4 regions of the Pseudomonas sp. AC172 genome follow, and region 1 is predicted to be linked to each of the others. Evidence: riboswitches for the same ligand, from Rfam matches in the RefSeq annotation. Region 1 holds a riboswitch; each other region holds the start of a gene.

Evidence for each region. A riboswitch is a leader RNA that binds a small molecule or an ion and turns the genes downstream of it on or off. The one in region 1 is predicted to bind cobalamin.
Region 2: another riboswitch for cobalamin. It lies ahead of cobO (cob(I)yrinic acid a,c-diamide adenosyltransferase); the one in region 1 lies ahead of cobW (cobalamin biosynthesis protein CobW).
Region 3: another riboswitch for cobalamin. It lies ahead of ACZ0A4_RS06875 (ABC transporter substrate-binding protein); the one in region 1 lies ahead of cobW (cobalamin biosynthesis protein CobW).
Region 4: another riboswitch for cobalamin. It lies ahead of ACZ0A4_RS10900 (TonB-dependent receptor plug domain-containing protein); the one in region 1 lies ahead of cobW (cobalamin biosynthesis protein CobW).

Annotation. Positions count from the first base shown of each region.
Region 1 is NZ_OZ409868.1:1,690,546-1,695,543, forward strand. It holds gene ACZ0A4_RS07635 (IS481 family transposase) at 501-1,643, shown strand; cobalamin riboswitch at 2,083-2,293, shown strand; gene cobW (cobalamin biosynthesis protein CobW) at 2,393-3,466, shown strand; gene cobN (cobaltochelatase subunit CobN) at 3,470-4,998, shown strand, end outside.
Region 2 is NZ_OZ409868.1:737,344-742,341, reverse strand. It holds gene cbiB (adenosylcobinamide-phosphate synthase CbiB) at 1-278, opposite strand, end outside; gene bluB (5,6-dimethylbenzimidazole synthase) at 275-925, opposite strand; gene ACZ0A4_RS03490 (cobyrinate a,c-diamide synthase) at 973-2,322, opposite strand; gene cobO (cob(I)yrinic acid a,c-diamide adenosyltransferase) at 2,319-2,930, opposite strand; cobalamin riboswitch at 3,012-3,236, opposite strand; gene ACZ0A4_RS03480 (hypothetical protein) at 3,400-3,984, shown strand; gene ACZ0A4_RS03475 (PQQ-dependent sugar dehydrogenase) at 4,051-4,998, shown strand, end outside.
Region 3 is NZ_OZ409868.1:1,496,280-1,501,277, forward strand. It holds gene ACZ0A4_RS06865 (ABC transporter ATP-binding protein) at 1-64, opposite strand, end outside; gene ACZ0A4_RS06870 (FecCD family ABC transporter permease) at 61-1,077, opposite strand; gene ACZ0A4_RS06875 (ABC transporter substrate-binding protein) at 1,074-2,087, opposite strand; cobalamin riboswitch at 2,232-2,425, opposite strand; gene ACZ0A4_RS06880 (Ppx/GppA phosphatase family protein) at 2,468-3,403, opposite strand; gene phnX (phosphonoacetaldehyde hydrolase) at 3,669-4,496, opposite strand; gene ACZ0A4_RS06890 (LysR substrate-binding domain-containing protein) at 4,571-4,998, opposite strand, start outside.
Region 4 is NZ_OZ409868.1:2,434,806-2,439,803, reverse strand. It holds gene ACZ0A4_RS10910 (ABC transporter substrate-binding protein) at 1-132, opposite strand, end outside; gene ACZ0A4_RS10905 ((2Fe-2S) ferredoxin domain-containing protein) at 129-488, opposite strand; gene ACZ0A4_RS10900 (TonB-dependent receptor plug domain-containing protein) at 488-2,425, opposite strand; cobalamin riboswitch at 2,518-2,723, opposite strand; gene ACZ0A4_RS10895 (MerR family transcriptional regulator) at 2,969-3,391, shown strand; gene ACZ0A4_RS10890 (NADH:flavin oxidoreductase/NADH oxidase family protein) at 3,470-4,696, shown strand; gene ACZ0A4_RS10885 (saccharopine dehydrogenase family protein) at 4,770-4,998, shown strand, end outside.

The DNA of each region.
Region 1 (4,998 bases):
CCAAAAGGTCTTCGCCCTGACGTTCGGCCCGCTCGCTAAAGCTCGGGGTTCCTTCGCTCCGGGAACGATCCGGGCGCAGCGTCTCCGGTTTGCTTCGCTGCACCTACTCCCGCTGTGTTTGACTTCGCCAAACGGTCGCTGCGCTCCCACCCCCGGATCAATCCCTCCACTCAGCCTGCCGACGGGCTCCGAGATCAAGATCAAGAGCAGGCGAGCTGACACTCGGCCTATTGAGTGGTGAGGAACGGGTGTACGGCGTTATTTTTGTGTTGGATTCGCCCCTCACCCCAGCCCTCTCCCGAGGGAGAGGGGGCCGATTTGTGGGCTTTTCAGAACCTGAGTTCAACTCGGTATTTCACGTCGGCGTTGCTCTCCCAAACACCGGGATCAGTCCCCTCTCCCTCCGGGAGTGTATGTACCGGAGACATGGTGGACGGGTGTTCGGAGACATGGTGGACACTTTTTAATAGACACATTGCTCATCACCGAGGAGATGACCTGTGTCCTGGGAAGAGGTGTCCACCGTGCAGCTTCGTTCAGAATTCGTGCTTTTGGCTCGGCAAGAAGGGGCCAATGTTCGGCAGCTTTGCCGTCGATTCAATATCAGCCCAAGCACTGCCTACAAATGGCTCAGCAGGTTTGAAAATCTCGGTGCGCAAGGGTTGATCGATCAGTCTCGACGACCAAAGACGTCACCCAAACGCTGCGCTGAAGAGGTTGAGCAGCAGATTTTGACCCTGAGTCAGGAGTACGCCGCTTGGGGCGCTCGCAAGCTCAAGCGTGTGTTGGAAGACGACGGCAAAGTGATGCCCTCTGTCAGCACCGTGCATGCGGTTTTACAACGTCATTCGCGGGTTGATCCAAAGGCTGCCGAGGTCAAACCGTTTATCCGGTTCGAGCACGAGGAGCCCAACGATCTTTGGCAGATCGACTTCAAGGGCCATATCAGCCTGAGCCACGGACGTTGCCATCCGCTGACGATACTGGACGATCACTCGCGGTTCTCACTGTGCATCGCTGCGTGCGCCAATGAGCAGCGCCGAACCGTCCAGGAGCAACTAATGCGGGCCTTTCGGCTCTACGGTCTGCCTCTGCGCATGACGATGGACAACGGTTCGCCATGGGGTGACCAGACCGGCGTTTATACCGCGCTGGAGGTCTGGCTGATGAGCCAGGGCATCAAGGTCGGCCACTCCCGACCTTATCACCCGCAAACCCAGGGAAAGCTGGAGCGCTTCCACCGCAGCCTGAAAAGGGAAGTCCTGCAAGGCCATCCCTTCACCGATCTGGACGATGCACAACGGGCGTTTGATATCTGGCGTGAGATTTACAACCAGAAGCGTCCGCATCAAGCGTTGAACATGCAGGTTCCTGCTACTCGCTACAGCAGCAGCCCACGGGAATATCAGGAGCAACCGGCGGCGCCGGAGTACGACGATGGGGATGTGGTCAGGAAGGTTCAGGTAAAAGGAGAGATCTACTGGAGGAACCGTGAATACACAGTCGGAAAGGCTTTTCACGGGAGGTCAGTAGCTATCCGGGAAACGACGGAGGACGGCATCCACGATGTCTACTGGAGTAGACATCGTATCGCCCGGATCGACTTGAACTTGCAGATCGTTACGGCAGGTAAGAAGATCTAAAACCGTCCACCATGTCTCCGAACATGTGTCCACCATGTCTCCGGTACATACAGGGAGAGGGCTAGGGTGAGGGGCCCTTGATCTTGCTCTGGCTCTGGCTCTTGATCTTGATTTGGCTTTTGATTTTTTGCCCCTTCGGCAGGCCGAGCGTAGGTGTTCATCCGGGGGTAGGCGCGTAGCGCCGTTCGACGAAGTCCAACACATCGAGAGGAGGTGCAGCGAAGCAAACCGTAGGCGATGCCCCCGGATGGGCACCGTAGCGAGGGAACACTGAGCCTCAGCGAAGTGCCGTACGCCGGGGCAACGCCTTTTGGTTCCTTTTTGGCGTTTGAAAAAGGGACTCGCTGTAAGAGCGAAACCGCCAGCGGCAGCACCCGCAGCAACTGATATGCCCCCAAAACCAAAGCTCAACGCCCATTGACCCACCCTCAGACGATGCGTAGCCTTGCGCTTTCGAGGTTCTTCGGCCCACGCCGAAGCTAAGAAGGGAACGCGGTCAATGCCGCGGCTGCCCCCGCAACTGTGAACGGTGATGTTCGCTGCCACGCCACTGCCAGCTCAATCGATGAGCCGCGGGAAGGCGCAGCAAACGCCAGGCCCAGCGCCTGAACGCCGTCAGCCAGGAGACCTGCCTCGTCACAGATTCTCAATTCAACCGGGCGGGGTGATCCGGTGGCGAACTCTCCGGGCACGCACGCGCGTTGCCGGCTCTCGTCCCGTATGCCCGCCGCTTGCCAAAGGGCATACCGATGAAAACACTGGCCAAACTCCCCGTCACCATCGTCACCGGCTTCCTCGGCTCGGGCAAAACCACACTGCTGCGGCACATGCTCGACAACGCACAGGGCCGTCGCATCGCGGTGATCGTCAACGAATTCGGCGAGTTGGGCATCGACGGTGAAATCCTCAAGCAATGCACCATCGGTTGCACCGAAGAAGAAGCCACCGGTCGTGTTTACGAACTGGCCAACGGCTGCCTGTGCTGCACTGTTCAGGAAGAGTTCTTCCCGGTGATGCGTGAACTGGTCGCGCGTCGCGGTGACCTCGACCACATCCTAATCGAAACCTCGGGCCTGGCCCTGCCGAAACCGCTGGTGCAAGCCTTCCAGTGGCCGGAAATCCGCAGCGCCTGCACCGTTGACGCGGTGATCACCGTGGTCGACAGCCCGGCCGTGGCCGCTGGCACCTTCGCCGCGTTCCCGGATCAGGTTGACGCCCAGCGCAAACTCGATCCGAACCTCGATCACGAGTCGCCACTGCACGAACTGTTCGCCGACCAACTGGCCAGCGCCGACCTCGTCATCCTGAACAAGGCCGACCAGACCAGCCCGGAAGATCTCGCTCGTGTCCGCGCTGAAGTCGCCGAAGAGCTGCCACCGGCGGTGAAAATCATCGAAGCCAGCAACGGTCGTCTGCCGCTGGACGTGTTGATCGGCCTCGGCGCCGGTTCCGAAGAACACATCGACAGCCGCCACAGCCATCACGATCACCACCATGGTGAAGGCGATGACGACCACGATGACCACGATCACGACGCCTTCGATTCGATCTCCATCGAACTGCCGCAAGCCGACGAAAGCCTGCTGCTCGACGCCCTGACGCAACTGGTGGTCAAGCATGGCATCCTCCGTGTCAAAGGTTTCGCGGCGATCCCGAACAAGCCAATGCGCTTGCTGATCCAAGGCGTGGGCACGCGTTTCGACAAGCATTTCGACCGTCAGTGGGGCGCCGATGAAACGCGCGTCACGCGTCTGGTGTTGATCGGTCAGGAACTCGACGCCGCCCAACTCGAAGCGCAACTGCGCGCTGCGCTCAGCGTTTAAACCATGCACCTGCTCAGGACCCAGCCCGGCGGTTTCGTCTCGGATGACAACATTGCCGACCTTGGACAGACCCCCGCCGAGCTGGTGATCCTGTGCAGCGGCGACTCCAGCCTGGCGCTGCTCGCCGAAGCCGCGCAGCAGTTGCCGGAAGATTATCCGAGCCTGCGTCTGGCCAATCCGATGCAGGTGCAGAATCACGCCTCAGTCGATCTGTACGTCGACGAAGTGTTGCGCCATGCCAAGGTGATCCTGATTTCGCTGCATGGCGGCATTGCCTATTGGCGCTATGGCGTTGAGCGGCTGGTCGAGTTGTCCGAGCGTGGCGTGCAGTTGATTCTGGTGCCGGGCGATGATCGGCCCGACCCGGAGCTCAGCGACTTGAGCACCGTCAACGCCGAGGAGCGCGACCGGCTCTGGCAGTTTTTGCGTCAGGGTGGATTGGGCAATGCGCTGGATTTCTTCCACTGTCTGGCCAGCCGTTGGCTCGGCCGCGATTACCCTTGGGAAGAGCCGCAGATCCTGCCGCGCACGGCGATTTACCACCCCAATAAAACCTCCGCCGCGCTGAGTGACTGGCAAGCCGAATGGCTGCCGGAAAACCCGGTCGCGGCGGTGCTGTTTTATCGTTCGCATCTGCAGGCGGCGAACACTGCGTTCATCGATGTTTTCTGCCAGCGCCTGCAAGCAGCAGGATTGAATCCGCTGCCGATAGCCGTGGCCAGTCTGAAAGAACCCGGCTGCCTGACGGTGGTCGAGGATTGGCTGGATGAAGTCGAGGCCGGGGTGATTCTCAACACTACCGGATTCGCTCAGTCCAGCCCGGAAGCGCCGCATCTGCGGCCGTTTCGCCGCAATATTCCGGTGATCCAGGCGATCTGCGCGCAGGACAATGAGCCCGGCTGGCGCGACAGCGAGCAAGGCCTGGGGCCACGGGATCTGGCGATGCACATTGCCTTGCCGGAGCTCGACGGGCGCATCATCAGCCGGCCGATCAGCTTCAAGGATCTGGCTTGGCGCAGTGAGCGCAGTCAGTCCGATGTTGTCTGCTACCGCGCGCAACCCGAGCGCATGGATTTCGTCGCCGAACTGGCGCGGCGCTGGATTGATCTGGCGCGGGTGCCGAATGGCGAAAAACGCATCGCGTTGATTCTCGCCAACTACCCGACTCGTGATGGCCGCATCGGTAACGGCGTCGGTCTCGACACGCCGGCAGCAGCGCTGAATGTCCTTCGCGCGTTGCAGGCTGAGGGTTATCCCATTGCGGCCGAACTGCCGGACAGCGGCACCGAGTTGATCCAGCAATTGCTCGGTGGCGTCAGCAACGATCTCGACACGATTGATCTGCGACCGTGCCAGCAAAGTCTGGCGATGGACGCTTACCTGACGATGTTCAACGCGCTGCCCGAAGCCAATCGCGCCGCTGTGGTTGCTCGATGGGGAGCGCCACAAAACGACCCGATGTGCCGCGACGGGCGCATGATGATTGCCGGCATTCGCTTCGGTCTGACCTTCGTCGGCATCCAGCCGGCGCG
Region 2 (4,998 bases), 950 kb from region 1:
AGGCTGCGCATGCCGAGGGCGCAATACAGCGCGAGAATCTCGACAACCCAGCCCACGTACGGCGCCCAGGAAAATGCGGTGGCGAGCAAGGTCAGCGGCAGCACCGCGATCACCCACGCGGTCACGCCATGGCTGCGCCAGCCCCGGCCACCGGCGTTGAAACGTTGCTCGATGCGCCCGGCGAAATTGCCGAACGCCACCAGCGGATGCCAGCGTTTCGGTTCACCGAGCAGCGCATCCAGCGCCACTGCGGCGACACTCAACAACGCCACACTCATTGACTCACTCCCCAATAATTTTCGTACAGCAACTCATTGAGCGGCCGCGCCTGCGCCCACCCTTCGAGTACCAGCATCGGCGCCGGATAGAATTCCTTGACCGGGCCCAGGCAAATAACGGCCAGCGGCTTGGCGCCTGCGGGCAACCTCAACAGATCCGCCAGTGCCTGCGGCTCGAACAACGAAACCCAGCCCATGCCGAGGCCTTCGGCGCGCGAGGCCAGCCACAGGTTCTGGATCGCGCAGGACAGCGAGGCCATGTCCATTTCCGGCAGCGTGCGGCGACCAAAGATGTGTTTTTCGCGATCGTCCATTAACGCGGCGACCAGCACTTCGGCGCAGTCATGGATGCCCTCGACCTTGAGTTTCATGAACTCGTCACTGCGCTCGCCGAGGGCTTCAGCGGTGCGCACGCGCTCTTCTTCGACGAGGTTCTGGATCTGCCCGCGTAAAGTTCGGTCGCTGATGCGGATGAAACGCCAGGGCTGCATCAGGCCGACGCTTGGGGCCTGGTGGGCGGCTTCCAAAAGTCGGCGCAACAGCTCCGGTTCGACGCTGCCGCCGGTGAAGTGGCGCATGTCGCGGCGTTCGGCGATGGCTCTGTAAACCGCTTCGCGTTCGGCTTCGGAGAATGCGTTGTCTGTCATGACCTCTTCGCGAGCAAGCTCGCTCCCACATTGGACGGGGTGCTTGCTCAAGAAACACGATCCCCTGTGGGAGCGAGCTTGCTCGCGAAGGCGGCCTCACGGTCTGGCGCAAACAATGCGGCAATCGCAGTCGGATTCGACGGGAAATAAAAGTGCACGTACGACGCCGTCATCCGCCCTTCCCGATAAACCGCCTCGGCACCGCGCCCACCATTCGGACTCAAGCCACGCGCAATCGGCGTCAACTCAGTCTTCGTCAGCGAATGATGATAAGTGTGCCCACGCAGCGAACCTTCCGGCAGATCAACCGCTTGCAACGCCAATGCGGCCAGACGCTTCTGCATCACCGCGTCGCCTTTAAGCAGCCCGATCAATTCGGCGCGAGTTCCTTCAACGTCGGTCAAAGAATCCAGCAGGTACAGCATGCCGCCACACTCAGCGAGCAACGGTTTCCCTGCCGCATGATGCGCACGGATCGCTTCAACCATCGCGGTGTTCTGCGACAACGCAACGTGGTGCAGTTCCGGATACCCACCGGGCAAATACAGGCTGTCCGCCTCAGGCAATTGCGTGTCGCGGATCGGCGAGAAGAAACTCAGCTCGGCGCCCATCGCCCGCAACAGATCGAGACTCGCGCCGTAGGTGAAGGCAAACGCCTCATCATGGGCGACGGCAATTCGTACATTCTTGAGCAGTGGCTCGACAGCGATGACGTCAGGCGCGGCGAACTCAACCGCCGGTGGCAGCGCTACCTCACAGCTGCTGGCGAGAGCGTCGGCAGCCGCGTCGAGACGCACATCGAGGTCATTCAGCTCGCTGGCCTGCACCAGGCCGAGATGCCGGCTCGGCAGTTCGATACCCGTTTCGCGGGACAACGCGCCGTACCAGCGCAGGCCTTCAGTGAGACTGCCTTCGAGCAATTGCGCATGTCGCAAAGTTCCGACACGATTGGCCAGCACACCGGCAAACGGCAGATCCGGCTGATACCTCGCCAGACCCAGTGCCAACGCACCAAAGGTCTGCGCCATCGCCGTCCCATCAATCACGCCGAGCACCGGCACACCGAAATGCCGCGCCAGATCAGCGCTGGAAGGCGTACCGTCGAACAGGCCCATCACGCCTTCGATCAGAATCAGATCGGCCTCGGCAGCGGCTTCCCACAACAGACGACGACTTTCCTGCTCACCGACCATCCACATGTCCAGTTGATACACCGGCGCACCGCTGGCGCGCTCGAGAATCATCGGATCAAGGAAATCCGGGCCGCATTTGAACACGCGTACCACGCGCCCCTGATTGCGATGCAAACGGGCGAGCGCGGCGGTAACGGTGGTCTTGCCCTGACCGGAGGCCGGCGCGGCGATGAGGACCGCCGGGCAGTGACGTGGTTGATTCAAAGTTCGACGCCTTTCTGCGCTTTGATGCCGGCCTGGAAGGCGTGTTTGAGCATGCCCATTTCGGTGACGGTATCGCCCATCTCGATCATTTCCGGCTTGGCCGCGCGACCGGTGACGATCACGTGCTGCATCGGCGGACGCGCCTGCAAATCGCTGAGCACCTGATCGAGATCGAGGTAGCCGTGCTTGAGGGCGATGTTCAGTTCGTCGAGCACCACCAGACCGATCGACGGATCACGCAGCAGTTCACGCGAGACTGCCCACGCGGCTTCGGCGGCGGCGATGTCGCGCTGACGATCCTGGGTTTCCCAAGTGAAACCTTCGCCCATCACGTGGAAACGCACTTGCTCGGGGAAACGGCGGAAAAACAACTCTTCGCCGGTGCTGTTGCGGCCCTTGATGAACTGCACCACACCGCACTGCATGCCGTGGCCCATGGCGCGGGCGAGCATGCCGAACGCCGAGCTGCTTTTGCCTTTGCCGTTGCCGGTCAGCACCAGCACCAGGCCGCACTCGTCAGGCGAGTTGGCGATGCGTTCGTCGATCACGGCTTTTTTGCGCTGCATACGCGCCAGATGGCGTTCGTCGCGCTCGGGGGAATCAGTCATGGGGGAGCTCTCCGTTGAGGCTGGATAACGGCGGGCAGGCACAAGAATAGACGGCAAAAAGCCTGGCATCGCCCACCGTGATGCCGCTGGATGGATCAGGCCGGTCTCCGGGCTCATGAGCGGCGTTGGCCTGACTGCGCGCCTTCCCGCTTTGAGCAGTGGCATTCGACGCAGTGTTCACTCATTTACCGTTGCGGGGGCAGCGCCGGGATCGTGGTGGTTCTTCGTGCGAAGACAACCCTCACCGGCTTCCCTGTTTCACTCTGTCGACGCAGGTCACAGAGCACCTGAAACAAGCCGCGAAGGTTAGAGGGTTGGGGATGGAGCGTCAATTAAAGAGGCGGCCATCGGGCGAATAACTGCCGCCGATCAATTATCCGACGCCAATCTTGTGCCACACTGATACAAATGATATCAAAGAGCCATGCTTTTCCCGAAAAGCCCACCACAACAATAAAGGATGATGACGATGCAAGGCATGATCATCAGCAACCCGCGCCTGGAATTCCTGCGCCCGGTGCTTGAACGCTGGTTTGACTGTATCGACCGTTACAACGCCGTACGCGGCGACAGCGACACGCCTTACTGGCATGACGAGAAAGCCAATCTCGGATTGCTCTCGGCCGCAGCCTGGATGGCTGAGCTGGTCACTTTGAACGACACCGCCACGCGCAAACAGAATGAAGAAGGCGAGCGCAACGCCCGCGCCGATCTGTTTCTGGCCGGTGCCGAAGACCGCGCCTTTATCCAGGCCACCCAGCGCTGGCCAAAGGTTACCAACCTGAATCTGACTCAAGCCTTGCTGGACATCACCAACGACGCCAAACGCATCAGCTATGCCAGCGACCTCAAGCTTGGCTGCCTGTTTGTCGCGCCGCAAAAAGCCCAGCACAGCGCCAGCCCCGAAGAGTTGCAGGACATGGTCGACGATCTGCAAAAGGAACACACCTGCGCGGTCGCCTGGTATTTCCCCTATGCCTATCGCAAATTGCGCAGCGAAACCGGCAACTATCACCCAGGCATCGCCGTGCTGTTCAAGGAAGCCCGCGGCTGAGCAGTTGAACCATCGGGCTTGCGCCCTCCTCTATGATTAGGAATGCATTCATAGGGAAGATCAGCAATGCGCAAGCCCCAGCTCGTTTTTGTCATCGCCTTCGCCGGAGGGCTCGCCGCCTGCGGTGAATCCTCCAGCCTGCAAGTCTCCGACGGCACCGGCCCGTCACCCAAGCTGCCCGAACCGAACAAGACCCTGATCCCGACGGTGAACATCGCCCCGGCGATCGGCTGGCCCGAGGGCGCTAAACCGACAGCCGCCACCGGCACCCAGGTCGCAGCATTCGCCGAAGGCCTCGACCATCCGCGCTGGCTCTACGTGTTGCCCAACGGCGACGTGCTGGTAGCGGAAACCAATGCCCCGCCAAAGCCTGACGACAGCAGCGGCATTCGCGGCTGGGTGATGAAGAAGGTCATGGGCAAGGCTGGCGCGGGCGTGCCGAGTCCGAACCGCATCACCTTGCTGCGTGACACCGATCACGATGGCGTCGCGGAAACACGCACGGTGTTCCTGCAGAACCTCAACTCGCCGTTCGGGATGACGCTGGTCGGCAACGATCTTTACGTCGCTGATACCGATCGCTTGCTGCGCTTTAACTACGAAGCAGGCGCGACCGAGATCAAGTCGCAGCCAATCAAGGTAGTCGATCTGCCCGGCGGTACGCTGAATCACCACTGGACGAAAAACGTCATCGCCAGCAAGGACGGCAGCAAGCTGTACGTCACGGTCGGCTCGAACAGCAACGTCGGCGAAAATGGTCTGGATAAAGAAGAAGGCCGCGCGGCGATCTGGGAAGTTGATCGGGCGACCGGTAATCACCGGATCTTCGCTTCGGGTATCCGCAACCCCAATGGCTTGGCCTGGGAGCCGACCAGTGGCGCGCTGTGGACAGCGGTCAACGAGCGCGACGAGATCGGCAGTGACCTGGTGCCGGACTACATCACTTCAGTGAAGGACGGCGGTTTCTATGGCTGGCCGTTCAGTTACTACGGTCAGCATGTCGATGCGCGTGTG
Region 3 (4,998 bases), 190 kb from region 1:
CGTTGAGCAACTCGGCGCCGCGCACTCTGAAGCTCAGACCAGAACAACTCAAAACACTGCTCATCGTGCGGACCTGCGGCCAACCAGAATCAAGGCGAACACTGGCGCACCGACCAGTGCGGTAATCACCCCGACCGGAATCACCTGGCCCTTGATCAGCGTGCGCGACAATACGTCAGCGGCAATCAGAAACACCGCGCCGCCCAAGGCACTGGCCGGCAGCAGACGTGCATGCCCGGTGCCGAGCAACAGCCGCGCGGCGTGGGGAATCACCAACCCGACAAAACCGATCGAACCGACAATCGACACCATCACCGCCGTCACCAGCGCCGCACAACCAATCAGCAGAATTTGCACGCGTCGCACTGGAATGCCGAGAGATGCCGCCGAATCCGCGCCAAAGGTAAACGCATCCAGCGCCCGCCGATGCCACAAGCACACGACCAACCCCAACAACGCGACCGGCACCGCCAGCCACACCGATGGCCAGCGCACGCCACCGAGATTGCCCAGCAGCCAGAACATGATCCCGCGTGCCTGCTCGGAGCTGGCCGAGCGGGTGATCAGAAACGCCGTCAGCGCGTTGAACAACTGCGAGCCGGCGATCCCCGCGAGAATGATTTGCCCGGTGCCGCTCGCCGAGCCGCTGACCCGCGCCAACAGAATCACCAGCACAAATGCGGTCACTGCCCCGGCAAAGGCTCCGACTGATAACGAGATCATTCCGGCGCCAACCCCGAGCAGCGCCACCATCACCGCTCCGGTCGAGGCGCCGGCAGAAATCCCCAGCAGATACGGATCGGCCAACGGATTTCGCAGCAGCGACTGCAAGATCACCCCGCACGTCGCCAGACCGGCGCCGCATGCGGCCGCGACCAGTGCGCGGGTCAAGCGGTAGTTCCAGACGATGCCTTCATCGATAGGGTCCAGCGCGTACCCGGCGCCCCACAATTTGTTCGCCAGCACTTGCACGACAACGCCCGGTTCAATCGAGGTTTCACCAATGGCCACGCCCGCGACCACGGCAATCAACAGGGTCGCCAAGGCCAGTAACGTGCGGATCAGGCTGGCATTCATTTCGACAGGTCATAGCCGTTGATGGCCGTGGCCAGTTGCTCGATGCCATCGAACATGCGCAGGCTCGCCTGCATGGCCATGGCGTCGAGAATGATGATGCGGTTGTGTTTCACCGCGTCCATGTTGCGCGTCACCGGGTCGCTGTGCAGAAAGGCGAGTTTCTTTTCATAGTCGTCAGCGGGGAAGCGTCGGCGATCCATGCGCGCGATGACGAGGAAGGTCGGGTTGGCCTTGGCGATGGTTTCCCAGCCGACCGTTGGCCACTCCTCATCGGATTCCACCACGTTGCGCACGCCGAGGGTGCTGAGCATGAAATCGGGAATGCCTTTGTGTCCGGCCACGAAGGGCTCGATGTCCATTTGTGCGCTGGAAAACCAGACCAGCGCGCTGGCATCCTTCAGTTGTTTGCCCTGGGCGGTGGCAATCGATTTGGCGAGACTGGCCTTGAGTTCGTCGTTGAGCTGCTGGCCACGCGCCTGCACATCGAAGATCTGCGCCAGTTGGCTCACGCTTTTGTAAATCGTGTCGATGCGAAACGGCGCCAGCCGCGTGCCGTCGGCGCCGACGAGGTTGTCCTTGGCTTCGCAATCGGAGGGCAGCAGATAGGTCGGAATCTTCAGCTCATGAAACTGCTCGCGGGTGCCGACCGCACCTTGCGGGCCGACCATCCATTCCAGCTCCACGGCGACCAGTTCCGGGCGCTTGCTGATCACCGATTCGAAACTCGGTTCGTTGTCGGCCAGGCGCTGGATCTTGTCGTTCTGCGCCATGTATTTGTCCAGCACATTGTTGAACCACAACGAGGTGCCGACGACTTTGTCGCTCAGGCCCATGGCGTAGAGCATTTCCGTGCCGGCCTGGCCGATGGTCACGGTGCGCGTCGGGGCGTGCTGGAAGGTCAGGGTACTGCCGCAGTTTTCCACCGTCAGCGGATAGACAGTCGGTGCCGCCTGCGCCATGGCGCCAAGGGTCAGGCCGGTGATGAGGGTGGCGATGCGGGGCAGCAGCATGGGGCAGTCTCCAGGGGAACCGTACGGGGAGCGGGAGAGTACGGTCTGGAAACACACCATCGAACGCGGTCAGGAAAACAGCGCAAGGCCGGGCATCAAGCGTTGACGCGCACGGCACGATGTCCTTCCCGGACACCCCGCCGGTTAGTAGTCACTGTGCCGGCAGGTCTCCTGACTGATGCGTCATCGCCTCGCTCCGGCCTTCCCGGGATTCACCCAGTGGCAGTTGTGGAGCAGGCTCGGCACCTACAGTTGCGGGGGCAGTTCCGATCAGTACTGAGCAAGCACCTCGGATTCCCTATTAGTCCCGTTCGGGAACCAGCGACGGCATGGTAGTCGATCGAGTCGCTGAAGGGGAGACGAATCTGTCGCGGCAAGGATTAGTGCTGGCTCATCAAACCGTGCAACACGCCTAAACGCAGGCCCGGTTCCGACGGCAGCATTTGCGCAATGCCGAACACTTTGAATGCCGCGAGCATCAACACCAGACCGCCGGGCAGAATGCTCTGGCGGTGTGGTTGCAGGCCGGCCAGTTTCAGTTGCTGGACGTTGTTCACCTTCAGCACAAGCAACGACAGGCGTAGTAGCCCGCCGTAGGTGATGCCGTCCTGATCGTAGTCGTTGAGGCGATTGGCCTTGAGCACTTTGGCCAACATGCGCGCGGTGCCGGAAGAGCCAATGGTTTGCTGCCAGCCCTGAGCACGATAGCGCCGGGCAACCTTTTCAAACTGCAGGATGGCGAAGCGCTCGGCCTCCTGTAGCGCTCCGGCAGACACGTCACCGCCGCGAAAGAAGCGCGTGCTCAAGGTGCCGCTGCCGATGGCGATGCTTTCGGTGAGCAACGGTTGCGAGCCTTGGCCGAGGATCAGCTCGGTTGAGCCGCCGCCGATGTCGACCACCAGGCGCAGATCTTCAGCGCTCGGCAAAGCGTGGGTCACGCCGGCATAGACCAGCCGCGCCTCTTCATGGCCGCAAATGACGTCGATGGGAAAACCCAGATGCCGCTCGGCACTGGCCAGAAACAGTTGCGCATTGTCGGCCTCGCGCACCGCACTGGTCGCCACCGCACGGACTCGACCGGCTTCGAAACCGCGCAACTTTTTACCGAACCGGGCCAATGCCTGCCAGCCGCGATCCAGCGCCAAGGCATCCAGCGCGCCACCGTCAAATCCTTCGGCGAGGCGCACCGGCTCACGCAGGGTTTTCACTTCCTGAATCTGCAAGCCCTTTCGGCTGCGCACAGATTGGCCGATCATCAGGCGAAAGGCATTCGAACCCAGGTCGATCGCGGCAAACAGCGAGGCGTCGTCTTTCATGGGAATCCTTGCAAAGCACCCGTCGGGAGGCGCGAGACGGTTTGCGAGGATTCTGCCGTGATCTTGATGACATCCTGATGACGGGGCAGGGGCGGTTCAATGAATTTGCGGCTGTCATGACACTGTCATTATCCGGCGTCTATGCTGACCTCAATACATCGCGTGTTCTTAAAGTTTCTGCTGCCATTCGTGGCAGCTTTTTTTTGCCTGCGATTTGAGCGAGGCCACTGATCGTTCCCACGCAGAGCGTGGGAACGATCAGGTTTCAGCAGGACTGCGGGGTTTCGCCGCGCGCCAGGCGTGCGTTGATGTCGTCGATGACTTCAGGCAGTTCGGCGATGGTGTCGATCAAATAATGCGGGCGCGAAGGTGCGAACATCTTGCCGATCCGCGCACGTTCCTCCGCCAGTCGATCCGACGGCAACGCCTTGTATTGCTCATAGGTCAGGCCCAGTGCGTTGCCTGAGGAGGTCAGCGCCACCGTCCACATGCCGGCGCTGCGACCTTCGAGAATCCCCGGCCAGGTGTCATCGACCTTGACGCACGCCGCCACGTCATCGATGCCCAAAGCAATCACGTTAGCCAGCGCCTGCGCCGGATGCGGCCGGCCATTCGGCACTTCATCGGTGGCGACCACATGATCGGCGACATAGCCGTTTTCCCGCGCGAGTTCGACAACCTTGGCCATCACCACCGCTGGATATCCGGAGCACGAACCGATTTTCAAACCCTTGTCACGCAACGCGGCAATCGCTGCAAGCGCGCCAGGGATCAGCGCCGAATGCAGGGCGATTTTCTCGATCTGCAGTGGCATGAAACGTTCGTAGATCGCCGTGACATCCTCGTCACTCGGCACGCGGTCAAACGCCGCGCGGTAACGTTCGGCAATCTGCGGCAGGTTGCACAGGGTCCGGATGTGATCCCACTTGCCCATGCCCATTGGCCCGCGCGCTTCTTCCAGCGACACGGCGACGCCGAATTCGGCAAAGGCTTCGACGAAAATCTGCGTTGGCGCAAACGAGCCGAAATCGACAACGGTGCCGGCCCAGTCGAGGATCGCGGCTTGCAGGTGAGTCGGTTGTTGGTACTGCATGGTCATTCTCCGTTTTCGGGTAAGCGTGGGCCGTCCCTCGGCAATGAGGTAGGCGGTTCAAGGGTCAATGCTGATCAGGTCAGCGGTGGATTCGAATCAAACAGTTCGGCAATCACTGGCCGGTTCCTGCGGATGCCGAGGCAGCACAGGTGGTATTCGATAGAGAACGGGTGGTCGACAAAGGTGATCGGCGTGGTACCGGGTGTTTCGGCGTACTCGACCGCCGAGACAAACCCGATGCCGATGCCCTTGACGATGGCGTGGACGATGGCTTCGCGGCTGTTCAGTTGCATGACGCAATCGAGTTCGATGTCGAGGCGCTTGCAGCTTTCTTCCACCAGTTGCCGGGTGCGCGCACTTTTCTCGCGCATCACCCATTTTTCGCCGCTGATTTCACTGATGTGAACCTGCGACTGGCTGGCCCAGGGATGGTCATCGCGGACCACGGCGATGATCGGATAACGGTGATACAGCCGCGTGTGGAAGCGTTCATCGAATTCCG
Region 4 (4,998 bases), 740 kb from region 1:
CGCATGCTGATTGAGCGCGACGATGCGTGAAGGCTGAACGGTGCTCCAGTCCTCGCCGCAATTACGGTAACTGTCGGCGAGCACGGGCGTGGAGCAGAGCAGGGCGAGAAGTGCGTACACAAGCGATCTCATGTCCGCGCCTTGATCAGTAAATCCGCGACCATCTCTCCGCCCACCAGATGACCCTCGACCAACCGCTGCACCTCTTCATCGTTGCGCACGCCATACCAGCAACGCTCCGGATACACCGTCACAATCGGCCCCTGATTGCATGGAAACTGGCAGTGCGTGCGCGTCAGCAAGACGCCGCCCGGCGTCTCGATAAGATCATGCGCGAGCAAATGCCGGCGCAAGGTTTTCCATAGCTGCAAGGCGCCGCGCTGGGTGCAACGCGGGCCGGTGCAGAGAAACACATGGCGCGCGTGCTCGGGCACGTGCGACCAGTCCGGGTGCGTGTCGACGCCGTCGACGGTTTTGATTTCACTCATCAGAAGCGGTACGTGTAGCGCACTTCGGAGGTGAGCGGTCGGCCAAGGTTATCGACGTTGCTCGAACGGCTGGTGACGTAATCGCGGTTGAAGAGGTTTTCCACCAACAGGCTCACGCGGTGTTGGTGGGCGTTGTCGAGGTAGCGATAGGCATCGGCGTCGACCACCGAATAGTTGCCGTATTCGACTTGTTTCGAGCTTTTGATATCGCGGATATAACGAATCGCACCGCCAGCGCCCCACAGACGATTTTCCGATTCATAGCCCACCCGCGAACGGGCGAAGAAGCTCGGAATATCATTGATGGTCACACCAGTGCGCGACTCGGTGAGGTTGCGGGTCATGTCGGCTTGCAGGCTCCACTGCTCATTGAGCGCGAGCTTGGCGTCGGCCTCGAAACCGCGCATCTGGATCGTGCCTTCGCCGTTGACCCACTGAATGTCATCGAGGGTGATCAGGTCGTCGATCTTGCGTTTGAACAGGGTCACGCTGGCGCTGAATTCACGGTTGAGCAAAAAGCCTTTGTAGTCGACACCCAGTTCGGCGTTGCGGCTTTTTTCCGGCTTCAGGTTGCGGTTGCCGATCTCGTCGCCCGGCTCGTTGACGAACAGTTGCTCGGCGTTCGGCAGTTTGTAGGCGCTGCCGTATTGGCCACGCACCGACCAGTTGTCGTTGAGGTCATACAGCGAAGTGAGCATGCCAACGGTGGCGCTGTCACCGCCGCCCATGGCTTCGTGGCGCATGCCGATACTCGGGTGCCAGTCGGGCAGGGCGTCGATCTGCGGGCGCAGTTGCGTGTAGAGCGCATGGGCTTCGGCCTTGTCGTTATCGATGATCAGCACATCGTCCTGGCCCTTGAACCATTGGTTGTCAGTGCCGAACACCAGCACATGGCCACCGGGCAATTCTGCCTTGCCTTCAGCCTGCACGCCCCAGTCGGTGAAGCCCCAATTGTCGTTGTGGTTGATGACTCTGGTTCCGCCGCCCTCGACGTTGTTGACGCGGGTGTAGCGCGTGTCCCAGTCGTTGATATGGCCTTTGACGAAGTAGCTCAGGCGCTCATTAATGGTCTGCTCAAAGGTCGCCGTGGCGATCTGCTGCACGCGGTCGTTGGTGGTGTTGTGGTTGTCGACCGGGCGGGCGAAGTCGAGGTTGGCGTCGGCGTATTGGTAGAACAGTTCGAGCCGCGAATCATCGCCAAACGACTGAATCGCCTTGCCGCCGAAGGTGGTGACTTCGTAGGCGCGGTTCTTCTCGCTGACGTTTTTCATGTCGCGGTTGCGATACGGCTGGTAACCGTCGGAGACGTTGTGGCTGACATACGCCAGCAAACCGAGATCGCCGAAACCGTTAGTGAAGATGTTCTCGACGCGGGCGTCTTCGGTAGTGCCGCCAAAGCTGTCCACGCCCAGGTTCACTTCGCCGGAGGCTTTGCGCGACTGCGGGCTGCGGGTGACGATGTTGATCACACCGGAAACGGCCTGAGTGCCGAACAACAGGCTCTGGCCACCCTTGAGCACTTCGATGCGCTCGATGGCATTGGCCGGCAGGGTGTCCAGATAGAGGCCGCCGTACAGACGATTGTTCAGGCGCACGCCGTCAAGCAGGATCAGCGTGTCGTCGTTGCGCCCGCCCAGCAGCGAATAGGTGCCGTAGTCGAACGGTCCGTTTTTCGGCGCCACGTACAGGCCGGGGATGAACATCTGCATCACGCGGCTGACATCGGCGCTGGGGCCGGCGCGCTCGATCTGTTCGCGGCTGACGATCTCGACCTTGCTGCCGAACTTCGCCATGTCGGCGACCGTGGTGGACTCCACCGACGGTGCGGAAACGATTTGCTGATTGAGTTCCAGTGGCGCGTCATCCGCCAGCAGCAGGGGGCTGAACAGACAGCCGAACAGAAAGGTTGGAGCCGAGGTGTAGAAAGGTCGAATCATTGTCTTCTCGAAAAGGATCTTCGCAGAAGAGCATGCAGGAGAAGGCATCGCGCACAGCCAATACCGGCCCATGCCCGCCCACCGCAGGATTTTGCCAAACGAAATTTCAGGCCGGTCTCCGGGCTCGCGCGTATCGAGGCTTTCACCTTCCCATGGCCGTGCGGCCACAGTGGTGTATCGAAAACATCACGCGCATACCGTTGCGGGGGCAGCACCGGACTTGTTCGAAAAGAACGTACCGGTTTCCCGTTTCACCCCATGCACGGCGGCATGGGACACCTGAAACTGGGCGGCATCTGAACATTCGACAGACCGTTCGTCAACTTGCATGCGTGCGTACTCCTCTAGCCATTGTGGGAGCGAGCTTGCTCGCGAAGGCGTAGTGTCAATCAACAATGATGTAACTGATCCGGCCTCTTCGCGAGCAAGCTCGCTCCCACAGGATCTCTGCTCTGCATTAAAAACAGGTCGAGGTCGCACTTGGTCGTTTGATAGGTGAAGGTTTAAAGTTCACTTCAAGTTCAATTACGGCTCAGGTCAATCATGAAAATCGGTGAACTGGCAAAAATCAGCGGTCTGGCGCCTTCGCGCATCCGCTTCTATGAGGCGAGCGGGCTGATCAAGTCGGTCGGGCGCAAGGCCAACGGTTATCGCGACTATGCCCCGGAAACCGAGTGGATCCTGCAGATCATCACCGGTGCACAAGCGGCAGGGTTTTCCCTCGAGGAAATCCGCCAGTTACTGCCGGTGAACGCGCAGGACTGGCAGCACGAAGAAATGCTGGTCGGGCTCAAACGCAAGGTCGAAGAAATCGAAATCCTCCAGCAACGCCTGGCGCATAACAAGGCGCAGCTGTTGCGGGTCATTCACGGCATCGAGAGCAAACCCGCCGACGTCGGCTGTGCCGACAACGCGCAGTTGCTGATCAACCAGATGCGCGAGGAGAAGGCCGCTACGGGCAAATAATCACAGTTGATAAAAAGGCCTTGACCTTAAAGTTGGCTTTAATCTTATGGTTGTCCCACGCCCAATCGAGGACTCCTCATGAACGTGTTCGACAACCTGCAACTCCCCAACGGTTCAACCATCAAGAACCGCATCGCCAAAGCCGCCATGGAAGAAAACATGGCCGACGCCGATCAGGCACCTTCGCAAGAACTGATGCGCCTGTATCAAGCCTGGGCCGATGGTGGTGCCGGACTGTTGATCACTGGCAACGTCATGGTCGACGGCCGCGCGATGACCGGGCCGGGCGGCGTGGTGCTGCAGGATGACCGGCAATTGGCCAGGTTCAAGCGCTGGGCACAGATTGGCCGATCGGGCGGCGCGCAGTTCTGGCTGCAGATCAACCATCCCGGCCGACAGATGCAGGCCAATCTCGGGCAGAAAACCTGGGCGCCATCAGCGGTTCCGCTGAACATGGGCAGCCTGTCCAAACACTTCGCCACGCCCCACGCGATGACCGCCAGCGTGATCGCTGACGTCATCCAGCGTTTCGCCCGCAGCGCACAGCTTGGCGAGCAGGCCGGCTTCACCGGTGTGGAAATCCACGCCGCCCATGGCTATTTGTTGAGTCAGTTCCTGTCGCCGTTGACCAATCAGCGCACGGACGAGTGGGGCGGGTCGCTGGAGAACCGCGCGCGGCTGTTGCTGGACATCGTCAAGGCTGTGCGTGCACTGGTTTCAGCGGAGTTTGCGGTGGCGGTGAAACTCAATTCCGCCGACTTCCAACGCGGCGGCTTCAGCGCCGATGACGCGCGACAAGTCGTCGAATGGCTCAACGATCTGGGTGTGGATCTGGTCGAGTTGTCCGGCGGCAGCTACGAAGCCCCGGCCATGCAGGGCGAAGCACGGGACGGCCGCACCTTGGCGCGCGAGGCGTACTTCGTCGAGTTCGCCCAGGACATCCAGAAAGTCGCGCGGATGCCGGTGATGGTCACGGGCGGCGTGCGTCGTCGGCCCATTGCGGAAATGGTCGTTAACAGTGGCGTGGACATGGTCGGCATCGGCACGGCGCTGGCCATCGATCCGAACCTGCCGCGTGACTGGCTGCTGGGCAAGGACAGTGCCCCCGAGCTGCCGCCGATCACCTGGAAGAACAAGGCCATGGCGTCGCTGGCCAACATGGCGGTGGTCAAGTTCCAGTTGCGCAAACTCAGTCAGGCGAAAACACCCGATCCGCACGTGTCACCGCTGCGCGCGCTGATCATGCAACAAATCGGCAACGCCTTGCGTACCCGCCAGTACCGCAAGTGGGTGGCGAGCAACTGATCTGAATGGCTTGCTGACGTTCGGCCCTATATCCTGCACGCCTGTTTGATGGATTGATTTAGGGAAGAGTTGCATGCCGTTCAGGGTGATGGTGGTTGGTGGTTACGGAAACTTCGGCAGCATTGTGTGCCGGCATCTGGCGCTGATGCCGGACATCGGCCTGGTGCTCTCGGGCCGTGATCCGCGCAAGTTGCAGCGCAAAGTCGATGAGCTGAACAGCCAATCGGGCAACGTCTGCGAAGGCTGGTGTGGCGATGCCATGGGCAGCGAGTTCAAAGCCGCATTGCGGGCGCTGAACATTC